Regions from separate parts of the Bradyrhizobium sp. BRP20 genome, predicted to be linked through region 2. Evidence: predicted binding sites of a transcription regulator. Region 2 holds the regulator's gene; each other region holds the start of a gene.
The links. Region 2 encodes PhoB, which activates phosphate uptake and scavenging genes when phosphate is short. Its sites were predicted from a motif close to TGTCATNNANCTGTCAT; they were not measured.
Positions count from the first base shown of each region.

Region 1: a site for PhoB is predicted at 1,758-1,774, ahead of ugpB (sn-glycerol-3-phosphate ABC transporter substrate-binding protein UgpB). Genes of this name have one in related genera too.
Region 3: a site for PhoB is predicted at 2,808-2,824, ahead of I6F33_RS04220 (YdcH family protein). Genes of this name have one in related genera too.

Region 1 is NZ_JADYVY010000009.1:93,229-101,104, forward strand. Features, by position in the region: gene I6F33_RS21715 (organic hydroperoxide resistance protein) at 1-161, shown strand, start outside; gene I6F33_RS21720 (CaiB/BaiF CoA-transferase family protein) at 342-1,544, shown strand; gene ugpB (sn-glycerol-3-phosphate ABC transporter substrate-binding protein UgpB) at 1,827-3,143, shown strand; gene ugpA (sn-glycerol-3-phosphate ABC transporter permease UgpA) at 3,191-4,072, shown strand; gene ugpE (sn-glycerol-3-phosphate ABC transporter permease UgpE) at 4,072-4,920, shown strand; gene I6F33_RS21740 (sn-glycerol-3-phosphate import ATP-binding protein UgpC) at 4,927-6,015, shown strand; gene I6F33_RS21745 (Hsp20 family protein) at 6,347-6,772, shown strand; gene I6F33_RS21750 (DUF1150 domain-containing protein) at 6,823-7,095, shown strand; gene I6F33_RS21755 (TetR/AcrR family transcriptional regulator) at 7,503-7,876, shown strand, end outside.
Region 2 is NZ_JADYVY010000001.1:106,575-114,450, forward strand. Features, by position in the region: gene pstC (phosphate ABC transporter permease subunit PstC) at 50-1,039, shown strand; gene pstA (phosphate ABC transporter permease PstA) at 1,044-1,889, shown strand; gene pstB (phosphate ABC transporter ATP-binding protein PstB) at 1,886-2,707, shown strand; gene phoU (phosphate signaling complex protein PhoU) at 2,719-3,435, shown strand; gene phoB (phosphate regulon transcriptional regulator PhoB) at 3,458-4,165, shown strand; gene I6F33_RS00505 (GcrA family cell cycle regulator) at 4,465-4,977, opposite strand; gene I6F33_RS00510 (aspartate aminotransferase family protein) at 5,437-6,645, shown strand; gene argF (ornithine carbamoyltransferase) at 6,645-7,580, shown strand; gene I6F33_RS00520 (Hsp33 family molecular chaperone) at 7,846-7,876, shown strand, end outside.
Region 3 is NZ_JADYVY010000001.1:877,240-885,115, reverse strand. Features, by position in the region: gene I6F33_RS04230 (EAL domain-containing protein) at 1-1,064, opposite strand, end outside; gene I6F33_RS04225 (NAD(P)/FAD-dependent oxidoreductase) at 1,267-2,391, shown strand; gene I6F33_RS04220 (YdcH family protein) at 2,538-2,720, opposite strand; gene I6F33_RS04215 (YdcH family protein) at 3,051-3,257, shown strand; gene I6F33_RS04210 (hypothetical protein) at 3,386-3,604, shown strand; gene I6F33_RS04205 (hypothetical protein) at 3,627-3,878, shown strand; gene I6F33_RS04200 (GGDEF domain-containing protein) at 3,880-4,587, opposite strand; gene purE (5-(carboxyamino)imidazole ribonucleotide mutase) at 4,730-5,218, shown strand; gene I6F33_RS04190 (5-(carboxyamino)imidazole ribonucleotide synthase) at 5,215-6,321, shown strand; gene aqpZ (aquaporin Z) at 6,364-7,086, opposite strand; gene rpsU (30S ribosomal protein S21) at 7,346-7,642, shown strand; gene I6F33_RS04175 (tetratricopeptide repeat protein) at 7,744-7,876, shown strand, end outside.

The DNA.
Region 1 (7,876 bases), on a different contig from region 2:
CGCGCTCCGAGGGCGGCTTCGGCCTCGATATCGACCTCGCGGTCTCGCTGCCGGGCCTTGCCCGCGCAGACGCCGAGGCGCTGGTGGCGAAGGCGCATCAGGTGTGCCCGTACTCCAATGCCACGCGCGGCAATGTCGACGTTCGCCTGACGGTGGTCTGATCGGCAGCGCGGATTGGCTGGCCCGGGAATCCCCCCTCGGGCCGGCCGCATCCGAGGGAATTTGCCACCCCGCGGCATGGCTGCACGGCGGCGCATGCGGCTCCACGCTCGGCGCCATTGCTGGCGCAAACAAACCTCGCTAGGCCTGTGAGCCAATGATCGACACAGGGAAGCGAAGGCATGACTGAAGCAGCAACGGGCGCCATGAGCGGATTGCGCGTCATCGATCTCACGCGCGTGCTCGGCGGTCCCTACTGCACCCAGATCCTCGCCGACCACGGCGCCGACGTGATCAAGGTTGAGCCGCCCGCGGGCGACGAGGTGCGCGAATGGGGCCCTCCGTTCCACGAGGAGGATGCGGCCTATTTCGTCGGCATCAACCGCAACAAGCGCTCGATCGGCCTCGACCTCGCCTCCGAGGGCGGCCGAATCGTGCTGCTCAAGATGCTGGAGACCGCCGACGTCCTGATCGAGAATTTCAAGCCGGGCACGCTGGAGAAATGGGGCATCGGCAACGACGTCCTCAGCAAGAAATATCCCCGCCTCGTGCATTGCCGGATCTGCGGCTTCGGCGCCGACGGCCCGCGCGGCGGCAACCCCGGCTATGATGCCATCATCCAGGCCATGACCGGCATGATCGCGGCGACCGGCTCGCCCGAGAGCGGGCCAATGCGGATCGGCGTTCCCTTGGTCGACATCACCACCGGACTTTATGCGGCGATCGGCATCCTGATGGCGCTGTCGGAGCGGCAGCGGTCGGGCAAGGGCCAGTTCCTGGAGACGACGCTGTACGAGACCGGCCTTGCCATCATGCATCCGCACACCGCGAATTATTTCATGCATGGCAAGCCGCCGGGTCTCACCGGCAACGAGCATCCGAACCTCGTGCCTTACGCGATCTTCCCGACCAAGACCGACAACATCTTCATCGGCGTCGGCAATGACGGCACCTTCCGCAAGCTGGCGAAGGAGATCGGCAAGCCCGAGCTCGGCACCGATCCGCGCTTTGCCCGCAACAAGGACCGCATCGCCAATCGCGAGGCACTGCGCGCCGAGCTTGCCGCCGTGTTCAGCCAGCACGAGGCCGAGCCGCTGTGCAACCGCCTGCTCGCGGCCGGCCTGCCTGCAGGTCCCGTGCAGAAGATCGACCAGGCGTTGACCAATCCGCACACGATCGCGCGTGGCGATATTATCGAGAAGGACTGGTACAAGGGCGTTGCCTCGCCGATCCGGCTCGACCGCAGCAAGCCGAGCCTGCGCCGCGTGCCGCCGAAATTCAGCCAGCATGCGGCCGAGGTGCTGGGCGAGTTCGGCTACTCCAAGGCCGAGATCGACGCGATGGTCGAAAAAGGCACGGTCTGCGGTCCCGAGCGGAAACGCTGAGCTAAGGCGAGCGTCAACGGTGGTGCGCTCCCTCTCCCGCTTGCAAGTGGGAGAGGTTCGGAGCCCGCGGCACGATAATGCCTCATCTCAATGCCGCACTGCGGCGCGCGCACGCATGTGCAGCGCGAACGAGTTGGCTGACGGCTCCGTCTTGGCCTATTTGACAACTTCCCATTTGGCCGCGCTTGCTGCTTTCGTTTCTCCCGCTTACACAGTCATGTGAACGTCATATGGCGCTGCTAGCGCAAGCGCTTCTTTAGTGACGGGCAAGGGAGGTTCTTGATGGCTCTTCGACATTTTGGCACGGCGGCGGCCGTCGCACTCACAATTGGTCTCGGCGCGTCGCCGGCGCTTGCCGTGACCGAAATCCAGTGGTGGCACGCGATGACCGGCGCCAACAACGACGTCATCGTCAGGCTCGCCAACGATTTCAACACCACGCAGAGCGACTACAAGGTGATCCCGACCTACAAGGGCAACTACGCCGACACGATGAACGCCGGCATCGCCGCGTTCCGCGCCGGCAACGCGCCGCACATCATGCAGGTGTTCGAGGTCGGCACCGCCACCATGATGGCAGCGACCGGCGCCGTGAAGCCGGTCTACAAGCTGATGGCCGAGACCGGCGAGAAGTTCGATCCGAAGGCCTATCTGCCTGCGATCACCGGCTATTACTCGACCTCGAAGGGCGAGATGCTGTCCTTCCCGTTCAACTCGTCCTCGACCGTGATGTGGGTCAACCTCGACGCACTGAAGAAAGCGAATGTCGAGGTGCCGAAGACCTGGCCCGAAGTGTTCGACGCCGCCAAGAAGCTGAAGGCGGCCGGCCACGCCACCTGCGGCTTCTCCAACTCCTGGGTCACCTGGGTCAATCTCGAGCAGCTCTCCGCCTGGCACAACGTGCCGCTCGCCAGCAAGGCCAACGGCCTCGACGGTTTCGACACCGTGCTGTCCTTCAACGGTCCGCTCCAGGTCAAGCATCTCGAAAATCTGGTCGAGCTCCAGAAGGACAAGACCTACGACTATGCCGGCCGCACCAACACCGGCGAAGGCCGCTTCACGTCGGGCGAATGTCCGCTCTACCTGACCTCGTCCGCGTTCTTCGGCAACGTCAAGGCGCAGGCCAAGTTTGCCTTCACCGCGGTGCCGATGCCCTATTACCCGGACGCTAAGGGCGCGCCGCAGAACTCGATCATCGGCGGTGCCTCGCTCTGGGTAATGGGCGGCAAACCGGCGGACGATTACAAGGGCGTCGCCAAATTCTTCTCCTTCCTCTCGGACACCGATCGCCAAGTCTACATCCACAAGGCCTCGGGCTATCTGCCGATCACCAAGGCGGCCTATGAGAAGGCCAAGGCGGATGGCTTCTACAAGGACCAGCCCTATCTGGAGACGCCGCTGCTCGAGCTGACCAACAAGGAGCCGACCGAGAATTCGCGCGGCCTGCGCCTCGGCAACATGGTGCAGCTCCGTGACGTCTGGGCGGAGGAGATCGAGCAGGCGCTGGCCGGCAAGAAGACCGCCAAGCAGGCGCTGGACGCGGCCGTCGAGCGCGGCAACACCATGCTGCGCCAGTTCGAAAAGACCGCCGTGAAGTAAGGCGACAAGCGGCAGGCCGGTCGCCCGGCCTGCCGCGCTGGGGCATCATGCAAAAGCAAGCCATTTTCCAATCGAAGCTGTTGCCCTATGCGCTGGTGGCGCCGCAACTCGCGATCGTCCTGATTTTCTTCTACTGGCCGGCCTTGCAGGCGATGATCCAGTCGTTCCTGCTGCAGGACGCCTTCGGCCTGTCGACCAGCTTCGTCTGGTTCGAGAACTACATCGAGCTGTTCAAGGAGCCCGCCTATTTCGAGGCGATCCTGCGCACCTTCTTCTTCTCATTCGCGATCGCGGTGTCGTCGCTGTCGTTCGCGCTGCTGCTGGCCGTGATGGCAGACAAGCCGCTGCGCGGCTCGATGCTCTACCGCACGCTGCTGATCTGGCCCTATGCGGTGGCGCCGCCGGTCGTCGGCGTGCTCTGGATCTTCATGCTGCATCCCTCGCTCGGCGTGCTCTCGCGCTACCTGCGAGCGCTGGGGATCGACTGGAATCCGCTGCTCGACGGCGACCAAGCCGCAGCGCTGATCATCCTGGCCGCCGCCTGGAAGCAGATCTCCTACAACTTCCTGTTCTTCCTCGCCGGCCTGCAGAGCATCCCCAGAAGCGTGATCGAGGCGGCTGCGATCGACGGCGCCCGCCCGATGCGCAGGTTCTGGACCGTGATCTTCCCGCTGCTGTCGCCGACCATCTTCTTCCTCCTGGTCGTCAACATCGTCTACGCCTTCTTCGACACGTTCGGCATCATCGACACCATGACCCGCGGCGGTCCGGGCAAGTCGACGGAGACGCTGGTCTACAAGGTCTATACCGACGGCCTGCTCGGCGGAAACCTCGGCAGCTCCGCGGCACAATCGGTGATCCTGATGATCATGGTGATCGTGCTGACGGGCATCCAGTTCCGCTTCGTCGAACGCAAGGTGACCTACTGATGGTCGAGGAAGAAGGCTTTCGGCGCTACATTGCCCATATCATCCTCTGGATCGGGATCGCGATCGTCGCCTTCCCGGTCTATCTCGCCTTCGTGGCGTCGACCCAGGAGAACGCGGTAATCGCCAACGGGCAGATGTCGCTGCTGCCGGGTGGCCATTTTCTCGAAACCTACTACCAGACCATCTTCGTGGGCACGAGTGGCTCGACCCGCGAGCCGGTCGGCAACATGATGCTGAACTCGCTGGTGATGGCGCTGCTGATCGCGCTGGGCAAGATCGCGATCTCGATCATCTCGGCCTATGCGATCGTGTACTTCCGCTTCCCGTTCCGGATGTCGATCTTCTGGCTCATCTTCATCACCTTGATGCTGCCGGTCGAGGTCCGCATCTATCCGACCTACAAGATCGTCGCCGATCTGCACATGCTCGACAGCTATGCCGGCCTGTCGCTGCCGCTGATCGCATCGGCCACCGCGACGCTGCTGTTCCGCCAGTTCTTCATGACCGTGCCGGACGAGCTGCTGGAAGCCTCGCGCATCGACGGCGCCGGCCCCTTCCGCTTCTTCTGGGATACGCTGCTGCCGCTGTCGCGCACCAACATGGCGGCGCTGTTCGTGATCCTGTTCATTCTCGGCTGGAATCAATATCTCTGGCCGCTGTTGATCACCACGCGCGACGACATGCAGACCATCCAGATCGGCATTCGCAAGATGATCACCACCACCGACGCGCTGACCGAATGGCCGATCGTGATGGCAACCGCCGTGCTGGCCATGCTGCCGCCGGTGTTCGTCGTCGTCGTCATGCAGAAATTGTTCGTGCGCGGCCTGGTCGAGACGGAGAAGTAGAGACTTATGGCCAACGTCACCCTGCGCAGCGTCCGCAAAACCTATCCCGGCGGCTTCGAGGCCATCAAGGGCGTCGACGTCGATGTCGGCGACGGACAGTTCTGCGTGCTGGTCGGCCCCTCCGGCTGCGGCAAGTCCACGCTGCTGCGCATGGTCGCGGGGCTGGAGACGGTCACCGGCGGCGAGATCGACATCGGCGGCCGCGTCGTCAACGGAGTAGAGCCCGCCGATCGCGACATCGCGATGGTGTTCCAGAACTACGCGCTCTATCCGCATATGAGCGTCTACAACAACATGGCCTATGGCCTGCGCAACCGCGGCATGGCCGAGGCCGAAATCAAGACCCGCGTCGAGGAAGCCGCGCGTGTGCTCGAGCTCTCCGCCATGCTGGAGCGCAAGCCGCGCCAGCTCTCCGGCGGCCAGCGCCAGCGCGTCGCCATGGGCCGCGCCATCGTGCGCCAGCCGAAAGTCTTTTTGTTCGACGAGCCGCTGTCCAACCTCGACGCCAAGCTGCGCATCGCGATGCGGGTCGAGATCCGCAAATTGCAGCGCCGGCTCAACACGACGTCGATCTACGTCACCCATGACCAGCTCGAGGCGATGACGCTGGCTGACATCCTCGTGGTGATGAACGGCGGCCAGGTCGAGCAGGTCGGCAATCCGCTTGATATCTACGAGAAACCGGCGACGACCTTCGTCGCCTCCTTCATCGGCGCGCCGCCGATGAACTTGATGTCGACGCGGCCCGAGGAGATCCGGTCGCAGCTCGCCGGCAGCGCCGCGGCCGATGCCGGCATCGTCGGAATCCGCCCGGAGGATTTCGTCATCACCGACGAGACGCCGGCCGGCGGCCTCGCCCTGCCGCTCACCGTCGAAGCCATCGAGCGCGTCGGCGCCGAGACCTTCGTCTACGGCTCCCGCGAGCAGGAGGACCAGCGCGTCGCCGCCACGCCCGGCGAGCTGCCGCCCGGCGAGGTCATCGTCCGCATTCCCGGAACCCAAGCGCCCGCCATCGGCGCGAGAATCCGCGTCGCGGCGGTGCGGGCCAAGCTGCATCTGTTCAGCGACGACGGGCGGACGCGGCTCAAGGGCTGAGCAGCTCCGGGGCCCGACGACAAAAGTGCGAAAACAACCCCATGCACAGTAGAAGGGGCTCTGTTTTCATTAGGGAATATTCAGCGACAGGATTCGTCATGCCCGGGCTTGTCCCGGGCATCCACGTTCTTCGTGCCGTGAGCAAAGTTCGTGGATGGCCGGGACAAGCCCGGCCATGACGAACCGCGAGCATCGGAGCGGGCAATACCCGTCCACAGCCTCCCCCGCTACCTGCTTGAACCCACAGGGGAACATGCCCATATTGCTGATCAAGGGGCGCCGCTCGCGGGCCCTGATGCACCAAAGTCGCTTCGAGAGGACTTTGTAAACTATGTCTCGTGTTCCAACGCTCTCCAGTCCCTTCCTGCTGGGCTTTGACGAGATCGAGCGCGTGCTCGATCGGGTCGTCAAAGGCGCCGACGGTTATCCTCCCTACAATATCGAGAGGTGCGACCGCACGGACGGCCAGCCCGAGCGTTTGCGCATCACGCTGGCGGTCGCCGGATTTACGCGCGACCAACTCGATGTAACCATTGAGGAAAACCAGCTCGTGATCCGCGGGCGGCAGCAGGACGACAAGACCCGGCAATACATCCATCGCGGCATCGCCGCGCGCCACTTCCAGCGCACCTTCGTGCTGGCGGAGGGGATGCTGGTGCTGGGTGCGGATCTGAAGAACGGGTTGTTGTCGATCGATCTGGCCCGGCCTGAACCGGAGCGGATCGTTAAGACAATCGCTATCAATGAGCACGAATAATGGAACGAGTAGCGGACTCGACCGCTTAGTGTTCCAGAGGAGTCGAGACCATGAGTGAAGGTCACGTTGCGTTCGAATACGAAGCCAAGAACGTCTCTCCGGAGACACTGGCAACCCTGGGCGAAGGCCATATCGCCTATGTGAAGCAGATCCGCTCCGAGGACGTGCCGGGCCTGTTCCCCGAGGCGCCCAAGATCGCGCCGGGCCTCAAGCTTTTCGCGCTCCACGCCGCCGACGGCACGCCGATCATGCTGACCGACAGCCGCGAAGCTGCGATCGCCAACGCCTGGAGCAACGAGCTGCAAGCGGTGAGCGTGCACTAAGCACGCGCGTCGCACGAATAGGGTTTAAAACGGGCATGCCTTCGCAAGAAGGCGTGCCCGTTTTCATTTGGGCGGCGAGGTATTCGCGTCGCCATCGCCAGCCGACGGGAATTCGGTGACATCCCCGCCCGCGTGCGGCGGGACAATCGCATGTGACTTGTGGCGGCGGTCTGCGCGCACGCCTCGTCCTTCGAGACGGCGCTGACGCGCCTCCTCAGGATGAGGCTAATCAGCGTCAGGTCCCGTTGCTGCCGCGCACTCCGACCTTATCCTGAGGAGCCCGCCTCAAGCGGGCGTCTCGAAGGATGGCCGCAGGAAAAACTCTCAAATGCGATATCCCTGCGGGTGCGGCCTTGCCTCTTGCCGCGCACGAGACCGTCATCAATCCGTGATTTGACATTTCATTCGTGTTTGTCAAATCTGACAAAATGCAGGCCAAGGCCCCTCCCCAGGACCGGATCCTCGACGCCGCCTTGCGCGTGTTCCGGCGCCACGGCTTCCGCCGCTCCTCGATCGAGCAGGCGGCGGAAGAGGCCGGACTGACGCGGCAGGCGCTCTATCATCACTTCGCCTCCAAGGAGGCGCTGTTTCGCGCCGTGCTCGAGCGGATTTACGCGCAGGGGCTCGCTGCCGAAATTGCGGCAGCGAAGGCGGCGGAAGAAGCGGGCCTCGATCTTGCCGACATCCTGGTCGCCGAGATCGGCGCGCGAATGCAGTCGCTGCTCGCTTCGCTCAAGGACTCGCCCCATACCGAGGAGCTGTTTTCCGAGCACCTCGCGCA
Region 2 (7,876 bases):
CCAACAACAAGCGTACATAAAACGGGTATAGGGGATCGGCGTGGCTGAGATGGCTGTTGAGAGCAATGTGATTGATGCTGCCGGTCCATATGATCGCGCCAAGGCCTTGAGCGCGTTCAAGCTCGGCGACGTCACCTTCTACTGGATCACGCGGTTGTCCGCGATCTCGGTGCTGCTGATCCTCGGCGGCATCATCATCTCGCTGATCGTCGGCGCCTTCCCGGCGATCCAGGAGTTCGGCATCTCCTTCCTGTGGACGCAGCGCTGGGCGCCCTCGGCCGATCCGCCGGTGCTCGGCGCGCTCGGGCCGATCTACGGCACGCTCGTCACCTCCTTCATCGCGATGCTGATCGCCATTCCCGTCGGTCTCGGCATTGCGATCTTCCTCACCGAGCTCTGCCCGCAATGGCTGCGGCGCCCGATCGGCATGGCGGTTGAGCTGCTCGCCGGCATCCCCTCGATCATCTACGGCATGTGGGGCTTCTTCGTGCTCGGCCCGTTCCTGGCCAACACCTTCCAGCCTTTCATGATCAGGGTGTTCGACGGCGTCCCCGTGCTGGGTGCGATCTTCGCAGGGCCCCCGTCCTATCTCAGCCTGTTCAACGCCGCGCTGATCCTCGCCATCATGGTGCTGCCCTTCATCACCTCGATTTCGGTCGACGTGTTCAAGACGGTGCCGCCGGTGCTGAAGGAAGCCGCCTACGGCGTCGGCTGCACCACCTGGGAGGTCGTCCGCAGCGTGGTGATCCCCTACACCCGCGTCGGCATCATCGGCGGCGTCATGCTGGCGCTGGGCCGGGCGCTCGGCGAGACCATGGCGGTGACCTTCATCATCGGCAACTCGTTCCGGATCTCCTCGTCGATCTTCGCGCCGGGCACGACGATTTCGGCGGCGATCGCCTCCGAATTTGCCGAGAGCGACGGCCTGCACCAGTCCGGCCTGATCCTGCTCGGCCTCCTGCTGTTCGTGCTGACGTTCTTCGTGCTCGCTGCCGCCCGTTTGATGCTGCTGCGCCTCGAAACCAAGGCCGGGAAGTGAAGCCATGAACCCGATCTATTCGCGCCGCCGCCGCTGGGACATCATCATTCGCGGCCTCTGCATCGCAGCCGCCGCCTTCGGCGTCACCTGGCTCGCGCTGATCCTGGTCACGCTGCTCTACAACGGCCTGGCCGGGCTCAACCTCCAGGTCTTCACAGCTGACACGCCGCCGCCCGGATCGACCGAGGGCGGCCTGCGCAACGCCATCGTCGGCTCGTTGATCATGACCGTGATCGGCGTCGGCATCGGCGCGCCGCTCGGCCTGTTCGCCGGCACCTATCTCGCCGAGTACGGCCGCAACGACAAGCTGACCTCGGTGATCCGCTTCATCAACGACATTCTCCTGTCGGCACCCTCGATCATCATCGGCCTCTTCATCTATGGCGCGGTGGTGGTGCCGATGCGCGGCTTCTCGGCGATTGCGGGCGCGCTGGCGCTTGCCGTCATCGTGATCCCGGTCGTCGTGCGCACCACCGAAGACATGCTACTGCTGGTGCCGAATCCGTTGCGCGAAGCTGCCAGCGCGCTCGGCCTGCCGCGCTCGCTGGTGATCAAGCGTATCGCCTATCGTGCCGCGCGCTCCGGCCTCATCACCGGCGTGCTGCTGGCGACCGCCCGAGTCGCCGGCGAGACCGCGCCGCTGTTGTTCACGGCACTATCGAACCAGTTCTTCAGCCTCGGCCTGAACAAGACGATGGCGAACCTGCCTGTCACCATCAACAACTTCGTGCAGAGCCCCTACGAGTATTGGAAGCAACTCGCCTGGAGCGGCGCGCTGTTGATCACCCTGACCGTGCTTGCCCTTAACATTGGCGCGCGCATCCTTGGCGCCGAGAGGACTGCAAAATGAGTGAAATGTCTGTTTCCGTCAGCGCACCGACCGTTCATCCCGGCTCGCAGCCCCTGCCCGAGGCGCCCGCCAAGGTCACGGCGCGCAACCTCAACTTCTACTACGGCGACCACCACGCGTTGAAGAACATCAACCTGGCGCTCGGCACCAACCGCGTCACGGCGTTCATCGGCCCGTCCGGCTGCGGCAAGTCCACCCTGCTGCGCATCTTCAACCGGATGTACGACCTCTATCCGGGCCAGCGCGCCGACGGTCAGCTGTTGCTCGACCATACCAACATCCTCGACCCCAAGCTCGACCTCAACCTGCTCCGCGCCCGGGTCGGCATGGTGTTCCAGAAGCCGACGCCGTTCCCGATGACGATCTACGAGAACATCGCCTTCGGCATTCGTCTCTATGAGAAGATCTCCAAGTCCGAGATGGACGACCGCGTCGAGAAGGCGCTGCGCGGTGGCGCGCTGTGGAACGAGGTCAAGGACAAGCTCAATGCCTCCGGCCTGTCGCTCTCCGGCGGCCAGCAGCAGCGCCTCTGCATCGCCCGCACCGTCGCGGTGCGGCCCGAGGTGATCCTGTTTGACGAGCCCTGCTCGGCGCTCGACCCGATCTCGACCGCCAAGGTCGAGGAGCTGATCCAGGAATTGTCCGAGAACTACACGATCGCGATCGTCACCCACAACATGCAGCAGGCGGCGCGCGTTTCCGACAAGACCGCCTTCATGTATCTCGGCGAGTTGATCGAGTTCGACGACACCAGCAAGATCTTCACGTCGCCGAGCGATCGGCGCACGCAGGATTACATCACCGGCCGGTTCGGCTGAGGAGACGGAACATGGGTTCTGAACATACCGTAAAGGCTTTCGACAGCGACCTTCAGGAGCTCACCCGCCTGGTCGCCGAGATGGGCGGCATCGCCGAGCGCATGATCGTCGATTCCGTCGACGCGCTGATCCGCCGCGACGTCGCGCTCGGCCAGCGCGTCGTCGCCACCGACGTCGAGCTCGACGCGCTGCAGAAGCGCATCGAGGAGCGCGCCGTGCTCACCATCGCCCGCCGCCAGCCGATGGCCGTCGACCTGCGCGAGATCGTCGGCGCGATGCGCGTTGCGACCGATCTCGAGCGCATCGGCGATCTCGCCAAGAACATGGGCAAGCGCGTCGCGGCGCTGGAGACGGATTTCCATCCGCTCAAGCTGTTCCGCGGCCTGGAGCACATGACCGACCTCGTGCAGCAGCAGGTCAAGTCGGTGCTGGACGCCTATGCCGCGCACGACCTGCCGGCGGCGATGGCGGTGTGGAAGGGCGACGAAGAAGTCGACGCCATCTGCACCTCGCTGTTCCGCGAGCTCCTCACCTACATGATGGAGGATCCGCGCAACATCTCGTTCTGCATCCACCTGATGTTCTGTGCCAAGAACATCGAGCGGATCGGCGACCACGCCACCAACATCGCCGAGACCGTGTTCTACATGATCGAGGGCCAGGCGATCACCGACAAGCGGCCGAAGGGCGACATGACGACCTTCGCCACGACGGTGCCGAACACCTGACGACTTAAGGAGCTACGACCACATGGGCGCACGCATTATGGTGGTTGAGGACGAGGAAGCTCTCACCGAGCTTCTTCGCTACAACCTCGAAGGCGACGGCTATGACGTCGAGACGGTGATGCGCGGCGATGACGCCGACACCCGCCTCAAGGAGCACATTCCCGATCTGATCGTGCTCGACTGGATGCTGCCGGGCCTGTCAGGCATCGAGCTGTGCCGGCGGCTTCGGACCCGCCCCGAGACCAAGCAGCTGCCGATCATCATGCTCACCGCGCGCGGCGAGGAGAGCGAACGGGTGCGCGGGCTCGCGACCGGCGCGGATGATTATATCGTCAAGCCGTTCTCGGTGCCGGAGCTGCTTGCGCGCGTGAAGGGCTTGCTCAGGCGCGCGAGCCCCGAGCGCCTCGCCACCGTGCTCGCCTATGGCGATATCGAGCTCGACCGCGACAAGCGCCGCGTGGCGCGCTCGGGCCGGCCGATCGATCTCGGTCCGACCGAATATCGCCTGCTGGAGTTCTTCCTGGAGCATCCCGGCCGCGTGTTCTCGCGCGAGCAGCTGCTCGACAGCGTCTGGGGCCGCGACATCTACATCGACGAGCGCACCGTCGACGTGCATATCGGCCGCCTGCGCAAGCTGCTCAATCTCGGCCGCGAGCAGGACCCGATCCGCACCGTCCGCGGCGCCGGCTACGCGCTGGACGATCGCTTCGCGAAGGCTGAGCAGACATAAAGCGCCAGCGACAGCTGGTTTGGCGAACTGCGGCGCCGATCTCGACCGTCATCCCGGGGCGCGCGCAGCGCCAGCCCGGGATCTCAGCGCGAGCGCTTGCGCTGTTCGCGATTAGCCACAGGACGTGGTTTGGCGAAGACTCGGAGTGACCATCTCGCGCAACGATTGCGCCCCGCGGTTACGGATCCCGCATTCGCGGGGATGACACCGAGCGATTGGGAGCCGTCATCGTGTGACGGCTGCAGTCTTGGCGATCAAGCTTGGCGATCAAAGCTTGGCGATCAGGGAATTCCGCAAGCTCACCGCGTGCCCGGTTTCGGTGCTGCGCGACGGCGGTCCGCTGCGGGCTGATAGGCCACGCGCGAATGCTGGGCGCAGTAGGGCAGGCCGGAGAGCGCCTTGCCGCCGCAGAAGAAGAAATCCGGGCTCGAGGGATCGCCGACCGGCCAGTGGCAGGTCGCCTCGTTCAATTCCAGCAGCGACAGCCGCTGGCTCATCGGCACAACGTTGTCGTAGGTAACCGGCTCGGCTTCCAACTCGACCTCGAAGGCCTGCGCCAACGCGGTGTTGCCGCGCGCGACGGGGCGGGTCACCCGCATCATATGCTGCGCGGGCCGTGCCTTGCGCGGCCGCGGCGCTGCCGATGAAGGGCTCTTGGCGCGGCCGGACAGGCCGAGCCGGTGCACCTTGCCGATCACGGCATTGCGGGTCACATTGCCGAGCTCCGCCGCGATCTGGCTGGCCGAAAGTCCGGCCTCCCAGAGCTTCTTCAGCTGCTCGACGCGATCATCGGACCAGGTCAAAACCGTCATTGCACCCTTTCCCTCGCTGCGCGCCTGCCATCCTGGGGCCTTCGCAGCGAATGCTTTAGCCTTGAAAAACCCGTGCCGTCAGAATCCCTTAAGGCTCGCCGGGCGCGCTCAAGACGCCCGAACGTTTACGCCGGTACATGAGGACTTCTGGGATCAGAACTGCTGCACGAGATGTCGTATCTGACAGTCCAAACGCTACAATATGGCGTGACTCCCGCGCAAGAGTCCGCCGACTCGCTTCCACATGTTCCGTGGTGAAAAACCCGCAAAATCGGCACCGCAAGACTACGGAATCAGCGTTTCGCGAGGCTTTCCGGGCGGCATTGACACCCGTCTTGCCAGGCATAAGATAGTGCCACGTGCCGCCCTTAAAAGGCGGCACGTTTCGTTTTCCGGGGCCGGTCGATGGTGCGTCGCGCAATGCATGCCTCACACCGTCCGCAACATTCAAGTGACGTCATGACTAACAGCGCAGCGCCGCATTTGCTCCCCGTTTTCGCCAGGGCCGACCTCGGTTTCGAGCGCGGCGAAGGCTGCTGGCTGATCGCGACCAACGGCGATCGCTATCTCGATTTCACCTCGGGTGTCGCGGTGAATGCGCTCGGCCATGTCCATCCCGCGCTGGTCAAGGCGTTGCAGGAGCAGGCGACCAAGCTCTGGCACATGTCGAACCTGTTCCAGAGCCCTGACGGCGAGAAGCTCGCAAGCCGCCTCTGCAATGAGAGCTTTGCGGACTTCGTGTTCTTCTGCAATTCCGGCGCCGAGGCGCTGGAAGGCGTGATCAAGCTGGTGCGCCACCATCACTTCTCCAAGGGGCATCCGGAGCGTTACCGCATGATCACCTTCGAGGGTGCCTTCCATGGCCGCACGCTGGCGACGCTCGCCGCCACCGGCTCTGCGAAATATCTCGAGGGCTTCGGTCCGCCGATGGACGGCTTCGATCAGGTGCCGCACGGCGACCTCGACGCCGTGAAGAAGGCGATTGGTCCGCACACCGCCGGCATTCTCATCGAGCCGATCCAGGGCGAGGGTGGCGTTCGTTCTGCACCTCACGCCTTCCTGAGGGCGCTGCGCGAACTCTGTAACGAGCGCGGCCTGTTGCTCGCCTTCGACGAGGTGCAGACCGGCATGGGCCGCACCGGCGAGCTCTTTGCCTACAAGCGCACCGGCGTCACACCGGATGTGATGTCGCTCGCCAAGGCGCTCGGCGGCGGCTTTCCGATCGGCGCGGTGCTGGCGACCGCGGACGCGGCGGCCGGCATGGGGCCCGGCTCGCACGGCTCCACCTTCGGCGGCAATCCGCTCGCGATCTCGGCTGCCAACGCCGTGCTCGATGTCATGCTCAAGCCCGGCTTCTTCGACCACGTGCAGAAGATGTCGCTGCTGCTCAAGCAGAAGCTCGCCTCCGTGATCGATCGTCATCCCGAAATCGTCAGCGAGGTGCGCGGCGAGGGCCTGCTGATCGGTATCAAGGCGGTGGTGCCCTCGGGCGATCTCGTCGCGGCGCTGCGCGCCGAAAAGCTGCTCACCGTCGGGGCCGGCGACAATGTCGTGCGCTTCCTGCCGCCCCTGATCGTCACGGAAGCGGAGATCGAGGACAGCGTCGGCCGGTTAGAGCGCGCCTGCGCTGCGATCTCCTCCAGCCAGACCAAGCGGGCGGCAAGCTGATGAGCACGACGCCCAACAAAGCTCCCAAGCACTTCCTGGACATCAACGAGCTGCCGCTCTCGGAGCTCAAGAGCATGCTCGCCGCCTCTTCCGCCATGAAGGCGAAGCAGAAGGCGCAGCAGCCGGTCAGGCCGCTCGAGGGCAAGACGCTGGCGATGATCTTCGAGCGTCCCTCGACCCGCACCCGCGTCTCGTTCGACGTCGGCATGCGCCAGCTCGGCGGCGAGGCGATCATGCTCACCGGCGCCGAGATGCAGCTCGGCCGCGGCGAGACCATCGCCGACACCGCGCGGGTTCTGTCGCGCTATGTCGACGCCATCATGATCCGCATCCTCAACCATGATGCGCTGCTGGAGCTTGCGGCCAACGCCACCGTGCCCGTCATCAACGGCCTGACGCGGCGTTCGCATCCCTGCCAGGTGATGGCCGACCTCATGACCTATGAGGAACATCGCGGCCCGATCGAGGGCAAGACGGTGGCCTGGACCGGCGACGACAACAACGTGCTGGCGTCCTGGGCCCATGCCGCCGAGCGCTTCAAATTCCAGCTCAATGTCGCAACGCCGCCGGAGCTCGCACCGAAAAAGGCCATGCGCGACTGGATCAAGGCGACGGGCGCGCCGATCGTGCTCGGCACCGATCCGGAAGCCGCCGTGCGCGGCGCCGATTGCGTCGTCACCGACACCTGGGTGTCGATGGGCGACAAGGAGGGCGAGCACCGCCACAACGTGCTCAAGCCCTACCAGGTCAATGCCAAGCTGATGTCGCTGGCCAAGGCGGACGCATTGTTCATGCATTGCCTGCCGGCCCATCGCGGCGAGGAGGTCACCGACGAGGTGATCGACGGGCCGCAATCGGTCGTGTTCGACGAGGCCGAAAACCGCCTGCACGCGCAGAAGGGCATCTTGGCCTGGTGCTTCGACGCGGTGAAGTAGGCGCGCTGGAAGCCCGGCTGCGGCCTCACACGCAATTGTCGTCCCGGACAAGCGCGCCAAAAGCGCGCGCAGATCCGCAGGAAGTCGTTTGGCGAAGACTCGGAGTTGCCATCTCGCTCGATGACGTGGTCCTGTGGTTATGGGTCCCGGGCTCGCGCGTTGCGCGCCCCGGGACGACACCGAGCTTGCTGTAGCGTTGTGCACCCTCATCGCATCCGGAACGCGCCCCCTTCCATTTCCGCCCTCCGACCCCAGATAAAGCGCCATGGTTTCCCAGTCTCCTGACATGAACACCG
Region 3 (7,876 bases), 770 kb from region 2:
TTGACCTGCTCCACGATCAGCGCAACCGGGATGTTGTCGACCACGAGCTCGAGGAACTTCTTGGTGCTCTCCAGCTCCTGCGACAGCGAGCGGCGGTCGGTGATGTCCTCGAACAGGATGAGCAGAAATTCGGGCTTGTTGCTCTCGTTGCGGACCACGATCCGGATCGAGGCGACCATGCGCCGCGCGCCGGCACGATCCACCTCGAACTCATTGCGGTGCTGGCCATCCGGCGAATTGAGCGCGGCCTGGTCAGCGGCCTCGATGCTGGCCGCCGAGGCCGACGCAAACAGCTCCCGTGCATTCCTGCCGACGGCGAAGTCCCGCGACAATCCCCAGAACTTCTCATAGGCGCTGTTGGCGAAGATGTAGCAGCCGTCCTCGATGTTCTTGGCCGCCACGCAGGCCGGCACATGATCGAGCACCGATTCCAGGAACTGCTTGGTGGAGGCGAGCTGCCGCGACAGGTTGCGCTGCTCGGTGACGTCGAGATGGGTCGCCACCGAGCCGCCGTTCGGCAACACGAAATACTTCACCAGGATAGCCCGTCCGTCCGGCAGTTCCGTGGTCAGGCCATTGGCGCTCGATGCCTTCCGGTAAAATTCGTCATCGGTGACGCCGAGCACTCCGCGCTCGCGGCGCAGCCTCAGGATGTCGCAACCGGTCATGTTGGGCCGGAGGTCGGATCGCGTCAGGCCATAGATCTCGAGATAGCGGTCATTGCAGAAGATGACGCGGCGCTGCGCATCCGTCATCACCACGCCCTGGTTGAGGTTGTTCATGGCGGAGGAGATGAAGGCGTTGCGACGCAGCTGCAAACGGCTGGACCGGCGCAGCGAGGAATGGATCCACAGCCCGATCGCGGCGAGGAACGAGCAGACCACGATGCCCGCGATGAGGGCTTCCCAGATCACGCCGGGATCAAGCCTGGTGAGATCGCCCGGAACGGCAAGGCTGTCCGATGCCGCAAAGGCGCGCGCAGGCGCGCCCGTAACGGCCAGGCATAGGAGGGCGTGCACAGCAATCCAAAGCGTGCTGCCCACGTGCCAGTTCTTCTCAGCCATCAGCCACCCGCGATTTCAACGTCGGATTGTCTGGCTTCGCGGGTTTGGATCGGGTAAACGCCTGTGGGCACAACAGAATAATGTGACATAAAATGCGGCAATTGCCCTGACATGATAAACGACTTCTTAACGGAAGCCCCGCCTGCGCCGCCGCATCCGGACCGTGCGCCACCGGTGCTTCCAACTGGTATCCTGCACAACCATGGATAGGGTCGATTGCGTCGTCATCGGAGCCGGCGTGGTCGGGCTCGCGGTGGCCCGGAAGCTCGCCCAGGCCGGGCGCGAGGTGATCGTGCTGGAGGAAGCCGAGGCGATCGGCACCGTCACCTCCTCGCGCAACAGCGAGGTGATCCATGCCGGCATCTACTACCGGGCCGGGAGCTGGATGGCGCGCATGTGCGTGGCAGGCAAGCACGCGCTGTACCGCTACTGCGCCGAGCGCGGCATCCCGCACAAAAATTGCGGCAAGCTGATCGTCGCGACCAGCCCGAAGGAGACCGAGAAGCTGCAATCGATCAAGGCGCATGCCGAGGCCAACGGCGTGCTCGACATGCAGCTGCTCTCGGGCGAGGCCGCACGCGCGCTGGAGCCGGCGCTCGCCTGCGACGCCGCGCTGCTGTCACCGTCGACGGGCATCATCGACAGCCATTCCTACATGCTCTCACTGCGCGGCGAAGCCGAGGACGCCGGCGCAGCTTTCGCGTTTCACACCCCGCTGATCCGTGCCAAGGCGGCGGCCGGCCTCATCGAGATCGATGCCGGCGGCGAGGCACCGATGACGCTGCAATGCAACCTCCTCGTCAACGCCGCGGGGCTGTCGGCAACGCATGTGGCGCGCAACATCGACGGCATGCCGCTGGACCGGATTCCGCCGGCCTATCTCGCCAAGGGAAACTACTTCAGCTGCAACGCCAAGGCGCCGTTCTCGCGTCTGATCTATCCGGTGCCGGAGCCCGGCGGCCTCGGGGTGCACTTGACGCTGGACATGGCAGGACAGGCGCGCTTCGGGCCTGACGTCGAATGGATCGAGACGATCGACTACGAGGTCGATCCGTCACGCGCCGAGCGCTTCTATCCCGCGATCCGCAAATACTGGCCGACGCTGCCTGACGGCGCGCTGATGCCGAGCTATTCGGGCATCCGCCCGAAGATCGTGCCGCCGGCCGTGGCCACGCAGGATTTCTTGATGCAGGGCCCGCGCGATCACGGCGTTGCAGGCCTGATCAATCTGTTCGGCATCGAATCGCCGGGACTGACGTCCTCGCTCGCGATCGCCGATCACGTCGCCGAGCTCGCAGATATCGACAGTGTTTCGAGAAGCGGATAAGTGTGCGCGTCGAGAGCCACGGGTCCAAGCAAGAGTGAGCGCCGCACAACCGTGTTGCACGGTACACACCTTGCAGCAGGGATGAGCACGGATGCTCTCATCCCTGCGTGAAGGACGTGATCAACTCTACACTGTCACGGGGGTTACTAGTGGAGCGTGTCGCCAGATTGCTTCAGACGCTCGATCTGGTCCTTGACCATCAACTTCCGGCGCTTCAACTCAACAATTTGCAGGTCGTCTGTTGAAAGGTGCACGAGAGCTTCGTGCAATTCGTTTTCGAGAAGTTTGTGCTTCCGTTCCAATTCAACGAGATGTGCCTGAATTGTCATTCGAAACCTCCTCGGTAGGGTTGAACCTTTAGGATTCGATCCGGACAACCAAGTCTACATCACCGATTCGTCCTGTCGATGGGTATCCGTCGTTGCAGCGTCATTTTTGAAAGTTCATATGTAACGAAGCGTGACTAAGGGAACCACGCCGGAAAAATCCATGATATCAATACGCCGACGCACCGCCGCAGCTCCCTGCAGAAATATGTTGCTGGAGATCGGGGACGAGGGATCGCAGATCGCTTGCGATCACGCGGCGCAAGGACGATAATTTCCACAGGGCATCCACAGCCCGGATCTCACGCCTATCGGTTTTCGGCCACCGCAGACATGACCAATGAAGATGAGCGTGAGCTCGAAGCCGAGCTCACCCGGTTGCAGCAGGAACACCGAGATCTCGATGCGGCGATCGATGCATTGCATCAATCGCCCGCCCCCGACCTGTTGCGGTTACAGCGCCTGAAGAAGCGCAAGCTGTTGTTGCGCGACCGCATCGCGTTCATCGAAGACCAGATCACCCCCGACATCATCGCCTGACCGTGAGCCGGTCTTGCGCGGCGCCCCGCCGCTTCCGAATCCGCTTGACTCAATAAGAACAAAATAGGAACATTCGCGGGCGCCCCACCTCAGAGAACGCTCAAGGACAACACACGAGGACAACGCAGATGTCGGCAACCGCCCTTTTCGACAACAGCCATTACGAACAGGCCTGCGATCAGGCGATCGCGATGTGCGACGGCAATCTGCGCAGCACCATCAAGGCGCTGATCATGGCCAACGAATATCTGGAAGCCGAGCTGGAGGAATTGCAGGCGGCGATTTCAGCCGGCTGCATTCCGGAGATCTCGCGCAGCAAGATGCGGAGCAAGAGCAGCGCCGCATAATCTTCAACCTTGGAGCAACGCCATGTCGGATGTGACCTATTACGTTGCAATGCCCTTCTTGATCGATGACGACGGATCACCCGTCGCAGGCGCTGCAGAGGAGTGTCAGTCCTCGACGGCGGCGCTGCGACGCGCAGAGATGCTGGCGCGCGGCGCCGGCCATATCGGCGCGATCGCGTTCAGCCGCAGCGGCGATCCCATGACCGGCGAATTCGGCGACGCGACGCTGCTGCGCAAGTTCGGCAACGTGCCGGAAGATCTTGCCACCCTCTAGACTAGCGCTCGCCGCCGACCAGCCTGATCCGCGGCTCGTGCCGGCGGCTCGCCTTGCGCACATACATGGCGGCATCCGCCTCCTCCAGGGCGCGGCCTGCAGCGGATTGCGGACCGAGCAGCGCGACGCCGGCCGAGGCGCCCGCGGCCACGTGCTGGCCGCGAAAAACGAATGACAATTCGTCGATCGCCTGCTCCAAGGCCGCAGCCTTGACCTTCGCATCGGTCTCGCTGAGATTCCAGAGCAGCAGCGCGAACTCGTCGCCCCCGAGCCGGCCGACCACGTCGGAGGCGCGGACCTGTCGCGTCAGCGTGGCGACAATCGCCTTGAGCACCTCATCGCCGGCGGCATGACCGAAGGAATCGTTGATCGGCTTCAGCCGATCGACGTCGAGCACGATCAGCGCCCCGCTGGCGCGGTAGCGCTTCATATAGGCGATGGCGCGCGCGAGCTCGCGCTCGAAACCGCGCCGGTTGGGAATCCCGAGCAGGAAATCGGTATCGGCGGCCGCCTCGAGCTCCGAGATCCGCAGCAGGGCCGCCTTGAGCTTGCTCCTGAGGCCGCGGATGATCGCCTTGCCGTCATCGGCAGCCGGCGCTCTGCGCAAGGCCGGTTTGGCCGCGCGGCTCGAAACGGCTTTGGATCGGGCGGCGCTCATGTTCCGGCCCTTTCTGGCCTTCGCAGGGCTCGCCCTTTTCGGTTTCTTCATGGGCATCCTGCTCAATGAAGGCTTGCGGGGATTCACCAAGACAGGATAGTGGATTCCCTTCTCCTTGCCACCGCCTTGCGAGCCGCCGGCCGGAATCATTAATCTGGCCTATCTCTCTGTTTTTCTGGGCACAATTGACGTCATGACCGCGCCGATCGCCATCATCATGGGAAGCCAGTCGGACTGGGACACGATGCGGCACGCCGCCGACACGCTTGACGCGCTCGGCATTGCTGCCGACAGCCGCATCGTCTCGGCCCACCGCACGCCCGACCGGCTGTTCGCATTCGCCAAGGGTGCCAAGGCCGCAGGTTACAAGATTATCATCGCCGGCGCCGGTGGCGCGGCCCATCTGCCCGGCATGGCGGCGGCGCTGACGGAACTTCCCGTCTTCGGCGTTCCCGTCGAATCCAAGACGCTCAAGGGCGTCGATTCGCTCTATTCGATCGTCCAGATGCCCGCGGGCATTCCGGTCGGCACCCTCGCCATCGGCAAGGCCGGCGCGATCAATGCCGCGCTGCTGGCAGCGGCCGTGTTGGCATTGTCCGACCCGGCCCTGTCGGATCGCCTCGCCGCCTGGCGCAAGGCCCAGACCGAGGCGGTCGCCGAGCGGCCGGAGGACAAGGCGTGACGGACACCAGGCACGTGAAGCTGAAGCCCGGTGACACCATCGGAATCCTCGGCGGCGGACAATTGGGCCGGATGCTGGCCATGGCCGCGGCGCGACTCGGCCTGCGCTGCCAGGTGTTCTCGCCCGATCCGGATTCGCCGGCCTTCGACGTCGTGCTGAACGCGACCTGCGCCGAATATGCCGACGTCGAGGCGCTCGAATTGTTCGCGCATGATGTCGACGTCATCACCTACGAATTCGAGAACGTGCCGGCGGCAGCCGCGCTGGTATTGGACGCGCGCCGCCCGGTGCTGCCCAACCGCAAGATCCTCGAGACGACCCAAGACCGGCTCGCCGAGAAGGATTTCGTGACGAAGCTCGGGATCGGCACTGCCGCCTACGCCGACGTCACCTCCGTCTCCTCGCTGCGCGAGGCGATCGCCAGGATCGGCCTTCCAGCGGTGCTGAAAACCCGCCGCTTCGGCTATGACGGCAAGGGCCAGGCCATCATCCGCGAGGGCGACGACATCGCGAAGGTGTGGACCAGCCTCGCCACCAAATCGGCGATCCTGGAGGCCTTCGTGCCCTACGAGCGCGAGATCTCCGTGATCGCCGCGCGCGCGGCCACGGGCGAGGTCGAGTGCTTCGACGTCACCGAGAACGAGCACCGCGACCACATCCTGAAGATATCGCGTGCGCCCGCGCCGATTCCTGACGCGCTCGCCGAGGAGGCGCGCAGCATCGCGAGCAAAATCGCAAGCGCGCTCGACTATGTCGGCGTGCTCGCGGTCGAAATGTTCGTGCTGGCAGGCGGCACCGGACCGAAGGTGCTGGTCAACGAGATCGCGCCGCGCGTGCACAATTCCGGGCACTGGACGCTCGACGGCGCCTCCGTCTCGCAGTTCGAGCAACACATCCGCGCCATCGCCGGCTGGCCGCTCGGCAAGCCGGTGCGCCACGGCGACGTCGTCACCATGACCAACCTGATCGGCGACGAGATCAACGATTACGAAAAGTGGATGAGCGTGCCGGGCGCGACCGTGCACATCTACGGCAAGGGTGCGCCGCGCCCCGGCCGCAAGATGGGCCACGTGACGGAAGTCAGGCCGCCCCGCGACAAGTGACGGGATCGCAGCAAGAGCTGCAATCCCGCCGGGCGATTGTGACTACGCCGTCTTCACGCCCGCAACGACGCCGCTGGGCTCCTCGCTGAGCCAGCGATAGATCACCCCGAGGAGCGCGCCGCCGATCAGCGGCGCGACCCAGAACAGCCACAGCTGCGACAGCGCCCAGCCGCCGACGAACAACGCCGGGCCGGTGCTGCGCGCCGGGTTCACCGAGGTGTTGGTGACGGGAATGCTGACGAGGTGGATCATCACCAGCGCGAGCCCGATCGCCAGCGGTGCGAATCCCGCCGGCGCGCGCCCATGGGTCGCCCCCATGATGATGAACAGGAACATCATGGTCATCACCACCTCGGTGAGGAAGCCGGCCATCATGCTGTACTGACCGGGCGAATGCGCGCCATAGCCGTTGGAGGCGAAGCCCTTGCTGACGTCGAAGCCGGGCGCCCCACTCGCAATGACATAGAGCAGCGATGCGGCGACAATCGCGCCCGCCACCTGGGCGATCACATAAGGCAGGATCTGGCCGGCCGGAAAGCGGCCGCCGGCGGCGAGACCGACCGTGACGGCCGGATTCAGATGGCACCCGGAGATGTGGCCGATCGCGTAGGCCATGGTGACGACGCTCAATCCGAAAGCCAGGGACACGCCGACCAGCCCGATCCCGACCTGCGGGAAGCCGGCGGCGATCACCGCGCTTCCGCAGCCCGCGAATGTCAGCCAGAAGGTGCCGATGGCTTCGGCAGCATATTTTTTGATGTCCATTGTAGTCCCTCATTGCAAAGATTCCGGAACAAAGCTCCGGTGCGGCCCCGTCCTCGGCGCCAAATCGCCCAAATCGGGGCCGCATGGAGGTATTTTCGCCGCATTTAATGGCCGAACTTGGCCCGAAAATCCGCTTGGCCGGTGGACATCTGCGGTTTTGTCTGATACATCCGCGCGCTCAAGGTTAAGGGCTTGCGCGTTTCGCCATCCCCTTTGACTTACCAGAATTCAAATCCGATCCACCTGAAGAGGATGCCGCGTGCAGGTTCTCGTTCGCGATAACAATGTTGATCAAGCCCTCAAGGCGCTGAAGAAGAAGATGCAGCGCGAGGGAATTTTCCGCGAGATGAAGCTCCGCGGTCATTACGAGAAGCCCTCCGAGAAGAAGGCCCGCGAAAAGGCCGAAGCCGTGCGCCGCGCGCGCAAGCTGGCCCGCAAGAAGCTGCAGCGCGAAGGCCTGCTGCCGATGAAGCCGAAGCCGGTGTTCGGCGCCGGCCCGGGCGGTGATCGCGGCGGTCGTGGCGGCCCCGGCGCAGGTCCGCGCGGACCGCGCTGAGCCGATTCAGCAAGACTCTAGTTTTCGATGACGCGGGCCCCGGGCCCGCGTTATTGTTTTGAGGACTTGTCGGATCAAGCTCTAGCGCGAGCCAACCGTAGATGGCCTCCCCTTTCTCCCAGCGCGGCCTTCCGCGACGGCGCCGGATCTGGCAGCCGCCGCTCGCGGCGGCCCTGACGGGGATCGTGCTGGGCGGCTGCTCGTTCGATCTGGGATCACTGATGCCGGAGAAGG